DNA from 2 places in the Paenibacillus sp. FSL R10-2736 genome. Region 1 is predicted to be linked to the other one. Evidence: riboswitches for the same ligand, from Rfam matches in the RefSeq annotation. Region 1 holds a riboswitch; the other holds the start of a gene.

Region 1 (7,829 bases):
CCGCTGTACTCATCAGTTTTCCGGCCTCCAGATTACGCAGCGTCCCGGCGGCTCTGCGCCTGGCATTCGGCAGACATCCCGACACCACCCAGGAGAAGGCCGAAGAGCTGATCTCCATGGCGGCGATTACGCGCCGCGGCGGCGTGCTTGCGCTGGAGAAGAGAGCGGAGGAGCATCCCGATACCTTTACCCGCGAAGGGCTGTTTCTTATTGTCGACGGCACCGATCCTGATCAGGTCCGGCAAATTCTTGAACTGGAGATGGACGCCAAGGAACTGAAGTATGAAGGCTATGCCAAAATCTTCGAAGCCGCCGGCGGCTATGCTCCGACTATGGGCATCATCGGCACCGTAATGGGATTAATACGGGTACTGAGCAATCTGACGGATCCCTCTAATCTGGGGGCCTCGATCGCTGTAGCTTTTACAGCAACGCTCTATGGCGTAGCCAGTGCTAATCTTATATTTTTACCCATCGCCTCCAAAATCAAATCCCGCAGCCAAAGCGAACTGGGCAGCATGGAGATGCTGCTTGTCGGTATCCTGTCCCTGCAGAATGGGGATCATCCGCATCTGGTCCGCAAAAAACTGACCGCCTTTATTCCCGATGTCTCACCTAGACGCAGCAGCAATAATAACCCGGGAGACCCGCTATGAGACAAAGAAACCGCCGCCAGGGACGTAGTAGAGGTAAGGAGAACCGGGACCGCTGGATGATTACCTATGCTGATCTGATTACGCTTCTGCTCATTTTTTTCATCATCCTGTACGCCATGAGCAGTCTGGATACGCAAAAATACGCGATCGTTACCGGTTCATTATCTGATACCTTTAAGAGCGGCAGTCCTGTGCTTGAAGGCGGAAATGGAGTGCTGGATGGTAATCAGGGGAACACCGGAGCCGCAGTCTCGAATGAACAGGAAGCAGGCGGAAGCACCGGTGGCGGTCTTTCTTCCGGGGGCAATGTGAAGGAGAGTGGTTCGAACGGAACCGGGACGGGCACAGATACATCCGGGCAAAACGGGGAAACTGCAGAACACCAGCCTTCGGCGCGTGAGCTCGCTTTTCGTGAGCAGGAGGCCAAACTGGCCGCGCTTATGGGTGTAATTACCAAATACGTGGAAGATAACAACCTTGGGGAGCAGATCTTTGTAGCGGATAAACCGCAGGGCATTGCCATCACGCTTAGCGACCGGTTCCTGTTCGATGCCGGCAAAGCCGAGCTGAAATCACCTGCCTTCCCGGCACTGCGCCAGCTCTCCGGCCTGTTCCGCGGAATCGGTGCTACGATCAGCATCGAAGGACATACCGACAATGTTCCGGTAACCGCCGCTTCAGATTACACGGATAACTGGGAGCTATCCGGCGCCCGCGCACTCTCTGTGCTGCGCTTCTTCCTGGATAACGAGGGGCTTAGCCCCGATACTTTCCAATATGCCGGTTACGCGGATACCAGACCTGCTTACGATAACACTACCGTTGAAGGACGGCAAAAAAACCGCCGGGTCGAACTCATTGTCCTGCGGCAGCTTCAGGAGAAAGAATAACGTGAATCCGCAAGCGAATCAGCTCAGAGTTCTGCAGATGAGAAGGCACGGCAACCATTTGCTAGTATAAGGAGATTGAACGCTATGCAGACTACAAACGGAACGACACCGGACGCCACCCGTTTTCTCTATTTTCTGCGGCAGCTGGTTTCGCTGATCATGATTGTTTTTGCCCAGGGAATAATTACCTTCTTCATTGGTTTATTATCTGTATTTATGATGTTCTTCTCCTCCGATTACTTCTGGGGGGACCTGGCCCATGTGTATCCTCCCGATAAACTGATGTATATAGGCATTGACTTCCTTATTGCCGGCGCAGCCTTTGCCCTGCCCTGGCTCGGGGTCTGGTGGATGCTGTACGGTTTGTCCGAGGATGGACGCATCCGCTGTTTCCCTCTTCTTTTACTCTTCGCTTATCTGACATTTGTGATCCTCTTTCTGCAGATCAATCCGGTCTATAACCCGGAAGCCATGATCCCTTCCTCCGCCGGGGAATCCACATTTCTGGTCTGTATGGGCATGTCTGCCGTGGTGCTTTTCCCGTTTTATTCGGCCGGTGTGTATTACTTCGTGCTCAAACCCAATACCCGTCCCAGAAAAAGATACCGGTTCCTATTGCTGTGCCTTATCTTTGCCGTTACGGGTCTGGCTCTGCTGCCCGCCCTTTGGCACTTGGCTCCCCGCATTTATCCGGGGCTGCTTAGCTTTCCGGAGTGATACAGAAACGCAAAAAGACAGACCTCTCACATTAGTGACATCTAATGTAATAAGAGAAGCCTGCCGTGTTCATCTTTTCGTAAATCCAGTTCAGTCACCTATTCTAAAAATCCGGGTACATAAACGGTTGAAACTATTCCCCAACCAGTTCCTTATAAGCAGCCGCATCCAGCAGACCGGATACCGCATCTGCGAACTCACCGTCTAATTCCAGCTCAAAAATCCATCCGCCGCCGTATGGCTGATCATTGATCAGCTCCGGGCTGGATTCGAGTGCGTCGTTGATCTTGGTAACCTTGCCGGATACCGGCGAATACAGCTCCGACACCGTCTTAACAGACTCGATACTGCCTACGCTGTCGCCTGCGGTAATGGCTGCGCCGACTTCCGGAAACTCAACAAACACGATGTCGCCCAATAAATGCTGCGCATGATCCGTAATTCCCACACGTACTACGCGTCCATCACCCTGCTGTGCCCATTCATGCTCTTCGCTGTATAGCAGGTTGTCCAACACTTCACTCATTTCCAAGCCGCCTCTTTTCCACATTTGGAGTTCTAAATTTAGTTATAGCCTAAGTTATGACCTTGCCTAATGTCAATATAACTGACAGGAAAATTAAATTTGTCATCTTTTTGACGTTTTTTGATTGACAGCGTGCTTGTAAACCCGGTTTAATGGAGTCAGTAGAAAAACATATGGTTTGCGAATGATGGCATAGGGAGAGACTGACCCTTAGGGGCAGCGCCGAAGGAGTAAGCCCGGGATGGGTGAATCTCTCAGGCAAAAGGACCTTTGCCGGACGCATCTCTGGAGAGCATCCACAGCCTGGACAACAGGAAACGGATCACCAACGGGGAAACCTGCGGGCAGGATAGCAGGGTAACTCTCAGGTACAAAGGACAGAGCGAACGTCTATTGATGCATGTTTGATGTGCATTGATGGACTTTCGCCTGTCCTTTTTTGCATGTAAACAGACTAAGGGGTGACACGATGGAGTCTTTGAGAAGAACGCCTTTTTATGATCTCTATGCCGCTTATGCGGAGTCCAGATGCATTGATTTCGGCGGCTGGGAGCTGCCGGTGCAGTTTACTGGCATCGTTAAGGAACATGAAGCGGTCCGCCAGCAGGCCGGGCTGTTCGATGTATCGCATATGGGTGAATTCATGGTTGACGGCAGCGGCGCTGAAGCCTTCCTGCAGCAGATGACCACCAATGATGTCAGCCGCCTTGCAGACGGCGCGGCGCAGTATACCCTGATGCTCTATCCGAGCGGCGGCGTAGTAGATGATCTGCTCGTCTACCGCCTGGGCCATGAGCGCTATATGCTCGTCGTGAACGCCTCCAATATCGACAAGGACTTCCAGTGGCTGCAGGAGCATCTCACCGCTGAATTCAGCGGTGTCAGCCTGAAGAATGTCTCTGATGAGACGCTGCTGCTCGCTCTGCAGGGGCCGCTGGCTGAGACGATTCTGGCCGAAGTTACCTCTGCCCCGCTCGCAGAGCTGAAGCCCTTCCATTTCATCGAACACGCCGAGGTCTGCGGCGTTTCTGTACTGCTCTCCCGCACCGGCTATACCGGTGAGGACGGCTTTGAGCTGTACGCCCCGGTCCACACAGCAGCTGCACTCTGGAATGGTCTGCTGGCCGCAGGCGCGCCGCATGGCCTGACCCCTGCCGGACTCGGCGCACGCGACACGCTCCGCTTCGAAGCCAAGCTGCCGCTGTACGGCCAGGAGCTCTCGGCGGATATTACGCCGCTCGAAGCGGGTGTCCAGTTCTTCGTGAAGCTGGACAAAGCCGGTTTCATCGGCCGTGATGCCCTGCTGAAGCAGAAGGAAGCCGGCCTCCCGCGCCGCCTTGTAGGCCTTGAAATGATCGACCGCGGGATTCCCCGCTCCCATTATCCCGTATATGCAGACGGTGTGAAGATCGGTGAAGTCACAACCGGCACACAATCACCGACGCTGAAGCGGAATCTCGGACTTGCCTTGCTGGATGCTGCCTATACTGAGATCGGCACAGAGGTGTATGTGGAGATCCGCGGCAAACAGCTGAAGGCTGCCGTGATCAAAGCCCCGTTCTACAAAAAGAGCCAAGGAGTGAAGCCGTAATGAAGCACCGCTATCTGCCTATGACGGAGCAAGACCGCGCAGAGATGATGGAAACTGTCGGGATTCAGTCCATTGATGAGCTATTCGCTGACATTCCTCAATCTGTCCGCTACCAGGGAACGATGCCAATGTCCGGCCCGCTGGACGAATATGCACTGCTGCGCCATATGAAGGGTCTGGCTGACAAAAATGCCGACTTTGATACCCATGCCAGCTTCCTCGGCGCTGGCCTCTATGACCACCATATTCCTGTTGTCATTAACCATATTATTTCCCGTTCGGAATTCTATACTGCCTATACCCCTTATCAGCCGGAGATCAGCCAAGGCGAGCTTCAAGCGATCTTTGAATTCCAGTCGTATATCTGTGAGCTGACCGGTATGAAGGTCGCTAATGCCAGCATGTACGATGGTGCCACTGCCTTCTCCGAAGCAGCCGTGCTTGCCGCAGGCGCCACGAAACGTAAAAAGCTGATTGTCTCCCGTACGGTACACCCGGAAGCACGCCAAGTACTTCGCACTTCCGCCAATGCCTGGGGCCTGCAAATCGTGGAAATCGATTATAAGGACGGGGTTACCGATCTTGCCAAGCTGGCTGAGGCCATTGATGCCGATACTGCCGCCGTTCTGGTCCAGTCGCCCAACTTCTTCGGCGGCATCGAGGAACTGCGCCAGATTGAGCCGCTGATCCATGCGGTCAAAGGCCTCCTTGTAGTCAGCGCGAATCCCATTGCACTCGGCGTGCTGGAAACGCCCGGCAAGCTGGGCGCCGACATCGTAGTCGGCGATGCACAGCCGCTGGGTATCTCTGCATCGCTTGGTGGACCAACCTGCGGATTCTTCGCGGTTGCTGAACCGCTGATGCGCCGCATGCCGGGCCGGATCGTCGGCCAGACCGTTGACCGTAACGGCAAGCGCGGCTTCGTCTTGACCCTTCAGGCGCGTGAGCAGCATATCCGCCGCGAGAAAGCGACGTCGAATATCTGCTCCAACCAGGCGCTGCTGGCGTTATGTGCTTCTGTCTACTTGTCCGTCATGGGCAAGGAGGGCATGCGTGAGGTTGGTGAGCTTAATATCCGCAAGAGCCATTACGCCGCCGGACGGCTGGCTGAAATCACCGGTGCAGAGCGCGTCTTCACCGCCCCGTTCTTCAATGAATTTGTCCTGAAGCTCCCGGAGGGCAGCAGCGTCAGTGAAGTGAACTCCAGGCTGCTGAAGGCAGGCTATCTGGGCGGCTATGATCTGGGCCGCGAGTATCCCGAGCTGGCCGGACATATGCTGGTTGCCGTGACTGAGAAAAGAAGCAAAACCGAAATTGACGAATTCGCCACTGCACTGGAGGGCTGTATATGAAACCGGAACAAACCCTGATCTTTGAATTAAGCCGTCCCGGCCGCTCGGCGTACTCTTTGCCTCCATGCGATGTGCCGCAGGAAGAGAGCATCAGCTCACTGATTCCTGAGGGCCTGCTCCGCAGCGAGCCCGTAGTGCTGCCGGAGGTATCCGAAGTGGATGTTATCCGCCACTATACTGCCCTGTCCCGGCGTAACTTCGGGGTCGATAACGGCTTCTATCCGCTCGGCTCCTGCACGATGAAATATAACCCGAAGATCAATGAAGATGTCGCCCGCTTCCCCGGCCTTGCCAAGATCCATCCGTACCAGCCGGAAGAGAGCATCCAGGGTGCACTTGAGCTGATGTATACGCTGCAAAAGGATCTCGCCGGACTGACCGGCATGGATGCCGTCTCCCTGCAGCCTGCCGCCGGAGCCCATGGCGAATGGACCGGCCTGATGATGATCCGCGCCTACCATGAGAGCCGCGGCGAGGTCCGCACCAAGGTCATCGTGCCGGATTCCTCGCACGGAACCAACCCGGCCAGCGCCGCAGCCGCCGGACTCGACACCGTCACCATTCCTTCCAATGATAAGGGAATGGTCGACCTCGAAGCACTGAAGGCGGCGGTCGGCAGCGACACCGCCGCGCTGATGCTCACGAACCCGAGTACTCTCGGACTGTTCGAGACGCAGATCGTAGAGATCGCCGCGATTGTCCATGAAGCCGGCGGTCTGCTCTATTATGACGGAGCGAACTCCAACGCCATCATGGGCATCACCCGCCCGGGCGACATGGGCTTCGATGTGGTCCATCTCAACCTGCACAAGACGATGAGTACTCCGCACGGCGGCGGCGGTCCGGGAGCCGGACCGGTCGGCGTGAAGGCGAAGCTGATCCCGTTCCTGCCCCAGCCGTCGGTGGTGCAGAACGAAGACGGCAGCTTCTCGCTTGACTCCGGCGGGCCGCAATCTATTGGCCGCGTCAAAGCCTTTTATGGCAACTTCGGTATTCTGGTCCGCGCTTACGCCTATATCCGCACCTACGGCCCGGACGGACTGCGCGAGGTGTCCGAGAACGCTGTGCTGAATGCCAATTACATGATGCACCGTCTGGCACCTTATTTCGAAATTCCATTCCCGGGTGTCTGCAAGCATGAATTCGTCATGTCCGGCAGAAACCTCAAGCAGTACGGCGTACGTACCCTGGATGTGGCCAAACGGCTGCTCGACTTCGGCTACCATCCGCCAACTGTGTACTTCCCGCTGACCATAGAGGAATGTATGATGATCGAGCCGACTGAAACCGAAAGCAAGGAAACGCTGGACGGCTTCATTGAGACGATGATTCAGATCGTTAAGGAAGCGCAGGAGACACCTGAGGTCGTTATTAATGCACCGCATACCACAGAGATCAGCCGTCTGGATGAGACCCAGGCCGCGCGGAAGCCGGTACTGAACTGCTCCTGCGGCTAAACGCCACTGGCGGCAACGCGCAGGCGAAATGACTTCACCGCAAATAAATAGCCGGGCAAGCGATACGCTAGTATCACTGCCCGGCTATTCTTATGTATATATAGCGTTGCGCGCCTTCTAGGGCGTTAGCCGTTTGACGAACTGGAAGCGGTCATTCACCCGCATTTTACTGTAAATACTCTTCAGCATATTCCGAACCGTGCCTTCACTGATGCCCAGATCACTCCCGATGTGCAGCGCGCTTTTCTCAAGTAACCACAGCCGTGCTACATCCTGCTCCCGCGCTGTCAGCTTATATTCCTGTAAAGTGGCTTCCAGGCGGTATTGCTGCATCTCCGGGTTCTTCTCCATCCACTTCTCCATAATATTCTCGGCAATCTGCTGCACGAACGGAATGGCGAATTCAATCGGTTCTCCTCTATTAAAAGAAATGTCCACATATCCGAAGACGGTATCCTCATTCTGCAGCGGAGCACACACACAGTTCCAGTTCTGGAAGGCCTGGTCGGAATGTTCCGCCCCCCGCACTACCCCGATGCAATTCATCTCCATGGCCAAGGATACGGCATTCATGCCCGAGCGCTGCCTGCATAAGCTAACCCCCGGACGCAGCTCCGCCTGTTCCATCTCATCCCGGGTA
Region 2 (7,829 bases), on a different contig from region 1:
GCTGCTGCTCTTCACTGAGGGAGGTCAGCCGGGTCATATATTGGAGTAATCTATGCTTCATGTTTCGGATTCCTCCTTATAACGCTGCTGACAACATGTCAGCAGCGTTTGAACATTCTTGCACTCATGTATTGATTATACTAACATCGGCATCACTTTTCTCCTTCTTGCTTCGCATGGAGTACAGGACGAACAACAGAATGAACCATAGGGGAGTAAACAGCAGCGCCGGACGGGTATCATCTGCGAACAGCATAATGATCAGAATAGCAGCAAACAACGTTAATACCGCATAATTGATAACCGGTGTGAACGGTGCTTTGAATTTGGACGCGGCATGTAAGTCCGGACGGTTTTTCTTATACTTGATATGACATACGAGCACAACCCCCCACACCCAGATGAAGCAAATGGCGCTGATCGTTGTAACGATGCCGAAGGCCTGGCCCGGAATAAGCTTGCTGAGCAGCGCCCCGGCCGATATAACTATTGTAGAAATAAATAAAGAGTTAGCAGGCACATGATTTCGGTTCAGCTTGCCGAGCTGCGGGGAGGCCTGATCCCTTCTGCTCAGATTATACAGAATCCGGCTGGTTGAGAACATCCCGCTGTTGCAGGCGGAAGCCGCTGAGGTTAAGACGACGAAATTGATAATACCTGCAGCAACCGGAATCCCGACCAGATTGAAGGTCCGCACAAAAGGACTTTCAGCCGCACTGAGCTGGGTCCACGGGTTAATGCACAGCAGGACGAAGAGCGCGCCTACATAGAAGAAGAGAATCCGCAGAGGAATTTTGTTAATCGCCGACGGAATATTTTTCTCCGGATCTGCTGTTTCTGCGGCTGATACACCCACAAGCTCCACACCGACATAAGCGAACACAACCATCTGGAAGGAAAATAAGAAGCCCTTGACACCGTTCGGGAACACACCCCCGTGCTCCCAGAGATTGCGGACCGTCACCGATCCCGCATCCGTCTTGAACCCGATGACCAGCAGAATGATTCCCAGGCCAATTAAGGCAAGAATCGTGACGACTTTGATGAGAGCAAACCAGAATTCGAGTTCGCCGAAGCTTTTGACCGTCAGCAGATTGAGTCCTAACAGAATAATCAGGCAGATGACGGCCGGTACCCACTGCGGGATATCGAACCAGTACTGCACATAGACGCCCACTGCAATCACATCCGCCATCGCCGTCATAATCCAGCAGAACCAGTAGGTCCAGCCTGTAATGAACGCAGCCCGCGGTCCCAGATAGTCTTCAGCAATGTCCGTAAAAGATTGATATCCCGCTTTGGAGAGCAGCAGCTCACCCAGCGCCCTCATCACAAAAAACACGGCAATTCCCACGAGTAAATACGTGATCATAATGGACGGCCCGGCCTGCTGAATCGCTCTGCCTGATCCCAGGAATAACCCTGTACCAATCGTGCCGCCGATAGCGATCAGCTGTACATGCCGGTTCGCCAAATCTCTCTTTAATTCTGTCTGTGCCATTGCCTTTTTCCCCCTTAATGTGTACAACGCTTTGCTGCCAAATAACATAAAAAAGAGATTGGATGTCATCCAATCTCCCGGTTCATAAGAATATCAAAATAAGCTACCTGCGCCGCTGACCGTAATTAATCAGCATAACAAATACAAATTCCGTACTCTTCTGTCCTTTTGCCTGAGATTGTGAACCCTTCGGCGCTACGGTCTCCCGCAGTCTCTCCAGAAGCTGCTCCTGCTATAGTGTGATCCATAGCAATCATAGCCCGTGTAATGTATTAAATTGGTGAAGCGTTAATGCATTCTGATATTCTAACATATTACTCGGCATGTGAGTATTGAACAGTGATAAAAGTCTCCTACCTATGGCTAGATGTCTAGGGTGCGCTCCTGCACTGCAGCGGCATAAATGTTGTACGTTTTGCAACTTGGATGCGCAGACACCCGGTTGTTTAGATAGATTGTTGTATGAAATACAAGAATTTCCACGCTAAACCGTATGAAGGAGGAGAAATGCTGCCTTTTGTACAACAATTTTCGATTTAGTCCAATTTAATGAATCGAATGTTGTATTTTGTATAGGATTTTAGAAAGTCACGGGCACGGAGGATGAGTTTGCCGGTAATACCTTGGCTCTGCATTAAAAAAAAGCAGACAGGCAACAGCCCATCCGCTCATTTGATCCAACATTATTAAGCTATTTATTTAATGATTACATAATCCAGGCCAACCAGCTTGGCGTAGGTTACGATCTGATCTGTAGTCAAGTTGAGCGACACCACGGTATGGTGGCCGCCGCCGTTCTCGATCCATGCTTTAATTCCATCCTGGAAGTTAGGCTTCACCTGCCAGAGCACACGGGCCACTGGAAGATTCGGAGCCGGAACCGTCGGCTCGAAGGCAGTAACTTCATTGATCAGCAGCTTGTAATGCGTGCCAAAGTCAGCCATCGATACCACAACGCCTTCGCCGGCTTTGCCGTCGAATACGAGACGGGCCGGATCTTCGCGGTCGCCGATACCCAGCGGAGACACAAGCACCTTCGGCTTGTTGCTGGCCAGGCTCGGGTCAACCTCAAGCATGTGGGACTGCAGAATCGCTTCCTGTCCGGCAGCCATTTCGTAGGTGTAATCTTCCATGAATCCGGTGTTCAGGTTATGGCTCATCACCTTCATCAGGCGGTCCAGGGCTGCTGTCTTCCAGTCCCCTTCGCCGGCGAAGCCGTAGCCTTGTGCCATCAGACGCTGAACGGCAAGACCGGGAAGCTGCTTCATGCCGTGCAGGTCTTCGAAGTTCGAAGTGAACGCATTGTAGTTGCCGGCATCCAGGAAGCGTTTGAGGGCAATTTCATAGCTGGCCTGTACCTTCACGCTGGCTTCCCATGCTTCTTTGCTGTATGAACCGTAATCGAAATCATACTGCTCTGCATATTCAGCGAACAGCGCATCAATTTCTTCTTCCTTCACTTCGTTTACATACGCAACCAGGTCGCCGATCCCGAAGTAATCCACGGTCCAGCCGAACTGAATCTGGGCTTCTACCTTGTCGCCTTCGGTAACGCCCACGTTACGCATGTTGTCGCCGAAGCGGGCCACTTTGATGTTGAAGCTTTCGTTATACGCAACGGCAACGTCCATCCATTCGGCAATTTGCTTCTGGACTTCGGCGCGTTCCCAGTACCCTACTACCACTTTGTTCTGTTTCTTCAGGCGGGCATTGATGAACCCGTATTCACGGTCGCCATGGGCAGCCTGGTTCAGGTTCATGAAGTCCATATCCAGTGTGGCCCAAGGAATGCTCTCATTGTATTGCGTAGCCAGGTGCAGAAGCGGCTTCTGCAGCAGCTTCGTGCCGCGGATCCACATTTTGGCCGGGGAGAAGGTATGCATCCAGGTAATCACACCGGCAACCTCGTCACGGTAGTTGACTTCTTTCATGATCGAAGTGATTTTGTCTGCACTGACCGCCAGATCCTGCAGCACCAGCGGATAAGGCAGCACCCCGCTGTTATTGAGGGCATCCGTCATCTCCTGTGCATGAGCTTTGACTTCACCGAGGGCTTCTTCTCCGTACAGATGCTGTGATCCTACAACAAACCAGAATTGCTTAGCGCTTACTGTTGACATATTATTTCATCCTCTTCTCTTGGATAATATATAAATCAGATTATTTCTGACCGTAATAAGCGCCTTTACCATGCTTGCGCAGATAGTGTTTATCCAGAATCCGCTGCGGCAATTCTTCAGCGAAATGGTTCAGCTCGCGGGCAAAATGGTTCAGCTTGGACACTTCCTCCAGCACCACGCTGTTCATCACTGCATCATGGGCATTCTTCCCCCAGGTGAACGGGCCATGGCCTTTCAGCAAGACGCCGGGAACTGCCATAATATCAAGGCCCCGCTGTTCAAAAGTCTCAATGATCACGCGTCCGGTCTCCGCTTCATAGCCGCGGTCAACCTCCTCCTGCGTCAGGAAGCGCGCGCAGGGTACCGCGCCATAGAAGGTGTCGGCATGTGTCGTGCCCATTACAGCAACATCCAGCCCGGCCTGCGCCCAGATGGTCGCCCAGGTCGAATGCGTGTGCACGATGCCGCCGATTTCTGCATAATGCTTGTAGAGTACGGCATGGGTCGGTGTATCCGAGGATGGTCTCATCTCCCCTTCAACCACGTTACCGTCGAAATCCACTACGACCATATCACTCGGTTTCATTTTGTCATAGCTGACGCCGCTTGGTTTGATGACGAATACGCCTTTCTCACGGTCAACTGCGCTCACATTGCCCCAGGTGTATTTGACAAGTCCATGCTTAGGCAGGTCCAGATTGGCCTCGAATACCTCTTCTTTCAGTTGCTCCAACATAGGTTAACCCCTCCCGTTTTCTACCAGATGATCTACAGCAGCCTGCTCGATCGCGATCCCTGCAGTGTAACGTTCCATGAACAGCTCGAAGCCCTTCACATCAGCCGCATCCGGATGGATGACTTGTCCTTCCACATCCTTAAATACCTTGTGGTCAAGGAAGTCATCCAGACGCTCCTGCTGTGCTTTGTTCTGCATGTAAGAGGCCAGAATCGCCATCCCCCATGCGCCGCCTTCTCCGGCTGTTGCCATGACAGAGACAGGGACGTTCATTGCAGCGGCAACGATTTTCTGCCCGACCACAGGAGTTTTGAATAACCCGCCGTGAGCCAGAATACTGTCGATGGACACTTGCTCCTGCTTGGTCAGAATATCCATTCCGATCTTCAGCGCGCCAAAAGCGGAGAATAAATGCGTCCGCATGAAGTTGGCCAGATTGAAGCGGCTCTCCGGTGAGCGTACAAACAACGGCCGGCCTTTCTCAATCCCGGTAATATTCTCCCCGGAGAAATACCCGTAGCTCAGCAGACCGCCGCCGTCAGCATCCGCCTCCAGTGCTTTATTGAACAGGACACTGAACAATTGCCCTGGGTCTGCCTTAAAGCCCATCGCCTCCGAGAATTCACGGAACAGGCCGATCCAGGCGTTGAGATCACTGGAACAGTTGTTGGCATGAACCATGCCGACCGGACTGCCGTCTGGAGTTGTTACCATATCAATCTCCGGATATACGGCTGTAAGATCCTTCTCCAGCACGATCATTGCAAACACGGAAGTACCTACGGAGATGTTACCGGTCCGTTTGCGGACACTGTTCGTAGCAACCATACCTGTTCCGGCGTCGCCTTCCGGAGGACACAGCGGAATACCCGGCTGCAGCTCCCCGGACGCATCCAGAATTAACGCACCCGCTTCTGTTAATAGCCCTGCCTGCTCGCCCGCAGTATACACTTTAGGGAGAATATCTTTCAGCTTCCAAGGGTAGCCCTTGTCTGCAATGAGTTCATCGAACTGTGCAACCATCGCTGCATTGTAATCCTGCGTGGCCTCATCTATCGGGAAAACCCCCGAAGCATCGCCGATCCCGATCGCCTTGCTGCCGGTCAGCAGCCAGTGAATATACCCGCCCAGCGTTGTTACGAACTCCGCCTGAGGCACATGCTCTTCCCCGTTCAGTATCGCCTGATACAGGTGCGCTATGGTCCAGCGTTCAGGGATGTTGAACTGGAAGACCTCCGTTAATTCTTTGGCCGCAGCACCGGTTGTTGCATTACGCCAGGTCCGGAACGGAACCAGCAGCCCGCCTGCGCTGTCAAAAGCCATATATCCGTGCATCATTGCCGAGAACCCGATAGAACTAACGGTCTTAAGCGTAATACCGTATTTCTGCTGGACTACCTGCTTCAGTTCATGGTAAGCCTCCTGCAGGCCCTTGATAATGTCTGTCAAATGATACGTCCAGTACCCGCCCTCAAGCAGATTCTCCCACTCGAAGCTTCCGGATGCGATGGTCTCAAACCGCTGATCAATCAGTACTGCCTTGATACGTGTGGATCCAAATTCGATACCCAGTGAAGTTTCTCCCTTAAGTATCGCTTGCCCGATGTTCTGATCCATGCCCACGTTACTCCTCTCTGAACCAAACTGTTATAATAGAAATGGAAAGAAGGCGCTTCCTTTATTAACAGACTTAGTATATTTTTTGTTCGTACATTTGTCAACATAACACACAAGATATACATACAAATTTTACAGTAAGAAATCCATATTTCCCTTGAAACGCTTATACATAGTAGACATTGGATTATAATAACGATATATTCATACTATAATGTGTACGTACAACTATTGCGGATATACCGATTCGCATATGAACAACCATGAAAGAAGTGAGCCGGGTGAAAACCAAATACCAGATTATTTTTGATGATATAAAAAGCAATATACTGTCAGGAACCTATAGTGTGGGCGAGCAGATTCCTACAGAATTAGCCTTGCAGGACACCTATGGTGTGAGCCGGCAAACCGTCCGGAAGGCTATCCTGGAGCTATCCAATGAGGGCTTTCTAAGAAGCGAGAAGGGATCAGGCACCTATGTAAGCAGCCAGTTCCGGTCCAAATCGGGGGGCAACCCCAATACGAAAACCATCGGTGTCATCACGACCTACCTCTCGGATTACATCTTTCCTTCCATCATCCGCGGGATCGAGAGCAGACTTAACGAGGATAATTATTCGCTGCTGCTCGCCAGCACCAATAATGATGTCGCCCAGGAGAAGAAGGCGCTGGAAATGATGCTGTCCTTTGGCGTCGATGGTCTGATTATTGAGCCTACGAAGAGCAATCTGTACAACCCTAATATTGCATACTATCTGTCGTTCAAAGAACAGGATGTCCCGTTTATCATGATTAATGCTTATTATGAAGAACTGGAGGTGCCTTTCTTCTGCCTTGATGATGTGCAGTCCAGTTATCTGGCAACCAAAGAGCTAATCTCGAAGGGCCACACCCAGATCGGTATTATCGCCAAAATGGATGACCTGCAGGGCAAATACCGCATGAAGGGGTATATCAAAGCGCTTGGAGAAGCCAAATTACGCTTTCACCCCGAGCAGGTGCTGTCCTTCGATACCGAGTCCAAGCAAGCCCTGTCCGAGAACCTGAAGCAGTTCCTGACCGATAACAGAGAGGTATTAACAGCTATTGTCTGCTATAACGATGAGGTTGGCCTGGAAGTCGTAAATGTGTGCAGACAGCTGGAAATTTCGATTCCGGAGGATTTATCAATTATTGGCCAGGATAATTCTTATATCGCCAAGAATGCGGGCATTAAGCTCACAACCTTAACCCATCCGCAGGAGCAGATGGGCCGTGATGCTGCTGAATGGGTTATTAAAAAGCTGCAGGGGAAGAAGGATTTGCGGAACAGCACCTATTATCAGCCTGTGCTGATTGAGGGGGAGACGGTAAGGGCGCTGGATTAGCAGAATTTTCAAGAAAAATTCACAAAGCAGTTCACCTATCCACTTTTCTAACATACCTTGAATAAACCACTGGAAAGGGGACAAATCAATGTATCTGCTCTGGGTGTTGATTATCGGCGGAATTATCGGCTGGCTAAGCGGCAATCTGATTGGACGCGACGTTCCAGGAGGCGTGCTGGGAAATATCATTGCCGGCTTTGTCGGCTCCTGGCTGGGTACCGAGCTGCTGGGGCCGAGGGGTCCCGTTGTTGGAGGATTCCATATCATTCCAGCCATTGTTGGTTCAATTATCGCCTTACTGATATTCTTTGCACTGGCCCGCGGGGGCGCATTCCGGAAACGTTAGAATCCCGCCGGCTCTAGCTTCAGCTTCATAACAGAGACCCTCCTGCAGTACCGGGGAGGGTCTCTGTCATGCATAACCCTTCATTCTTGCGGGGGAACCCTCCGTTATCCTTATAGAATCCTTAGAATCTCCTCTTAGACTG

What was found. A riboswitch is a leader RNA that binds a small molecule or an ion and turns the genes downstream of it on or off. The one in region 1 is predicted to bind glycine.
Region 2: linked by a shared signal. The riboswitch ahead of NSQ73_RS29520 (amino acid permease) and the one ahead of gcvT (glycine cleavage system aminomethyltransferase GcvT) in region 1 are both predicted to bind glycine.

The regions. Positions count from the first base shown of each region.
Region 1 covers NZ_JBBOBN010000001.1:181,029-188,857, reverse strand. The annotation lists gene NSQ73_RS00770 (flagellar motor protein) at 1-656, shown strand, start outside; gene NSQ73_RS00765 (flagellar motor protein MotB) at 653-1,546, shown strand; gene NSQ73_RS00760 (hypothetical protein) at 1,631-2,263, shown strand; gene gcvH (glycine cleavage system protein GcvH) at 2,397-2,789, opposite strand; glycine riboswitch at 2,974-3,069, shown strand; glycine riboswitch at 3,073-3,172, shown strand; gene gcvT (glycine cleavage system aminomethyltransferase GcvT) at 3,259-4,380, shown strand; gene gcvPA (aminomethyl-transferring glycine dehydrogenase subunit GcvPA) at 4,380-5,732, shown strand; gene gcvPB (aminomethyl-transferring glycine dehydrogenase subunit GcvPB) at 5,729-7,189, shown strand; gene NSQ73_RS00735 (LuxR C-terminal-related transcriptional regulator) at 7,307-7,829, opposite strand, start outside.
Region 2 covers NZ_JBBOBN010000002.1:333,807-341,635, forward strand. The annotation lists gene NSQ73_RS29515 (Crp/Fnr family transcriptional regulator) at 1-61, opposite strand, end outside; gene NSQ73_RS29520 (amino acid permease) at 125-1,501, opposite strand; glycine riboswitch at 1,652-1,731, opposite strand; gene araA (L-arabinose isomerase) at 2,197-3,621, opposite strand; gene NSQ73_RS29530 (L-ribulose-5-phosphate 4-epimerase) at 3,662-4,357, opposite strand; gene NSQ73_RS29535 (xylulokinase) at 4,361-5,974, opposite strand; gene NSQ73_RS29540 (GntR family transcriptional regulator) at 6,256-7,341, shown strand; gene NSQ73_RS29545 (GlsB/YeaQ/YmgE family stress response membrane protein) at 7,430-7,687, shown strand.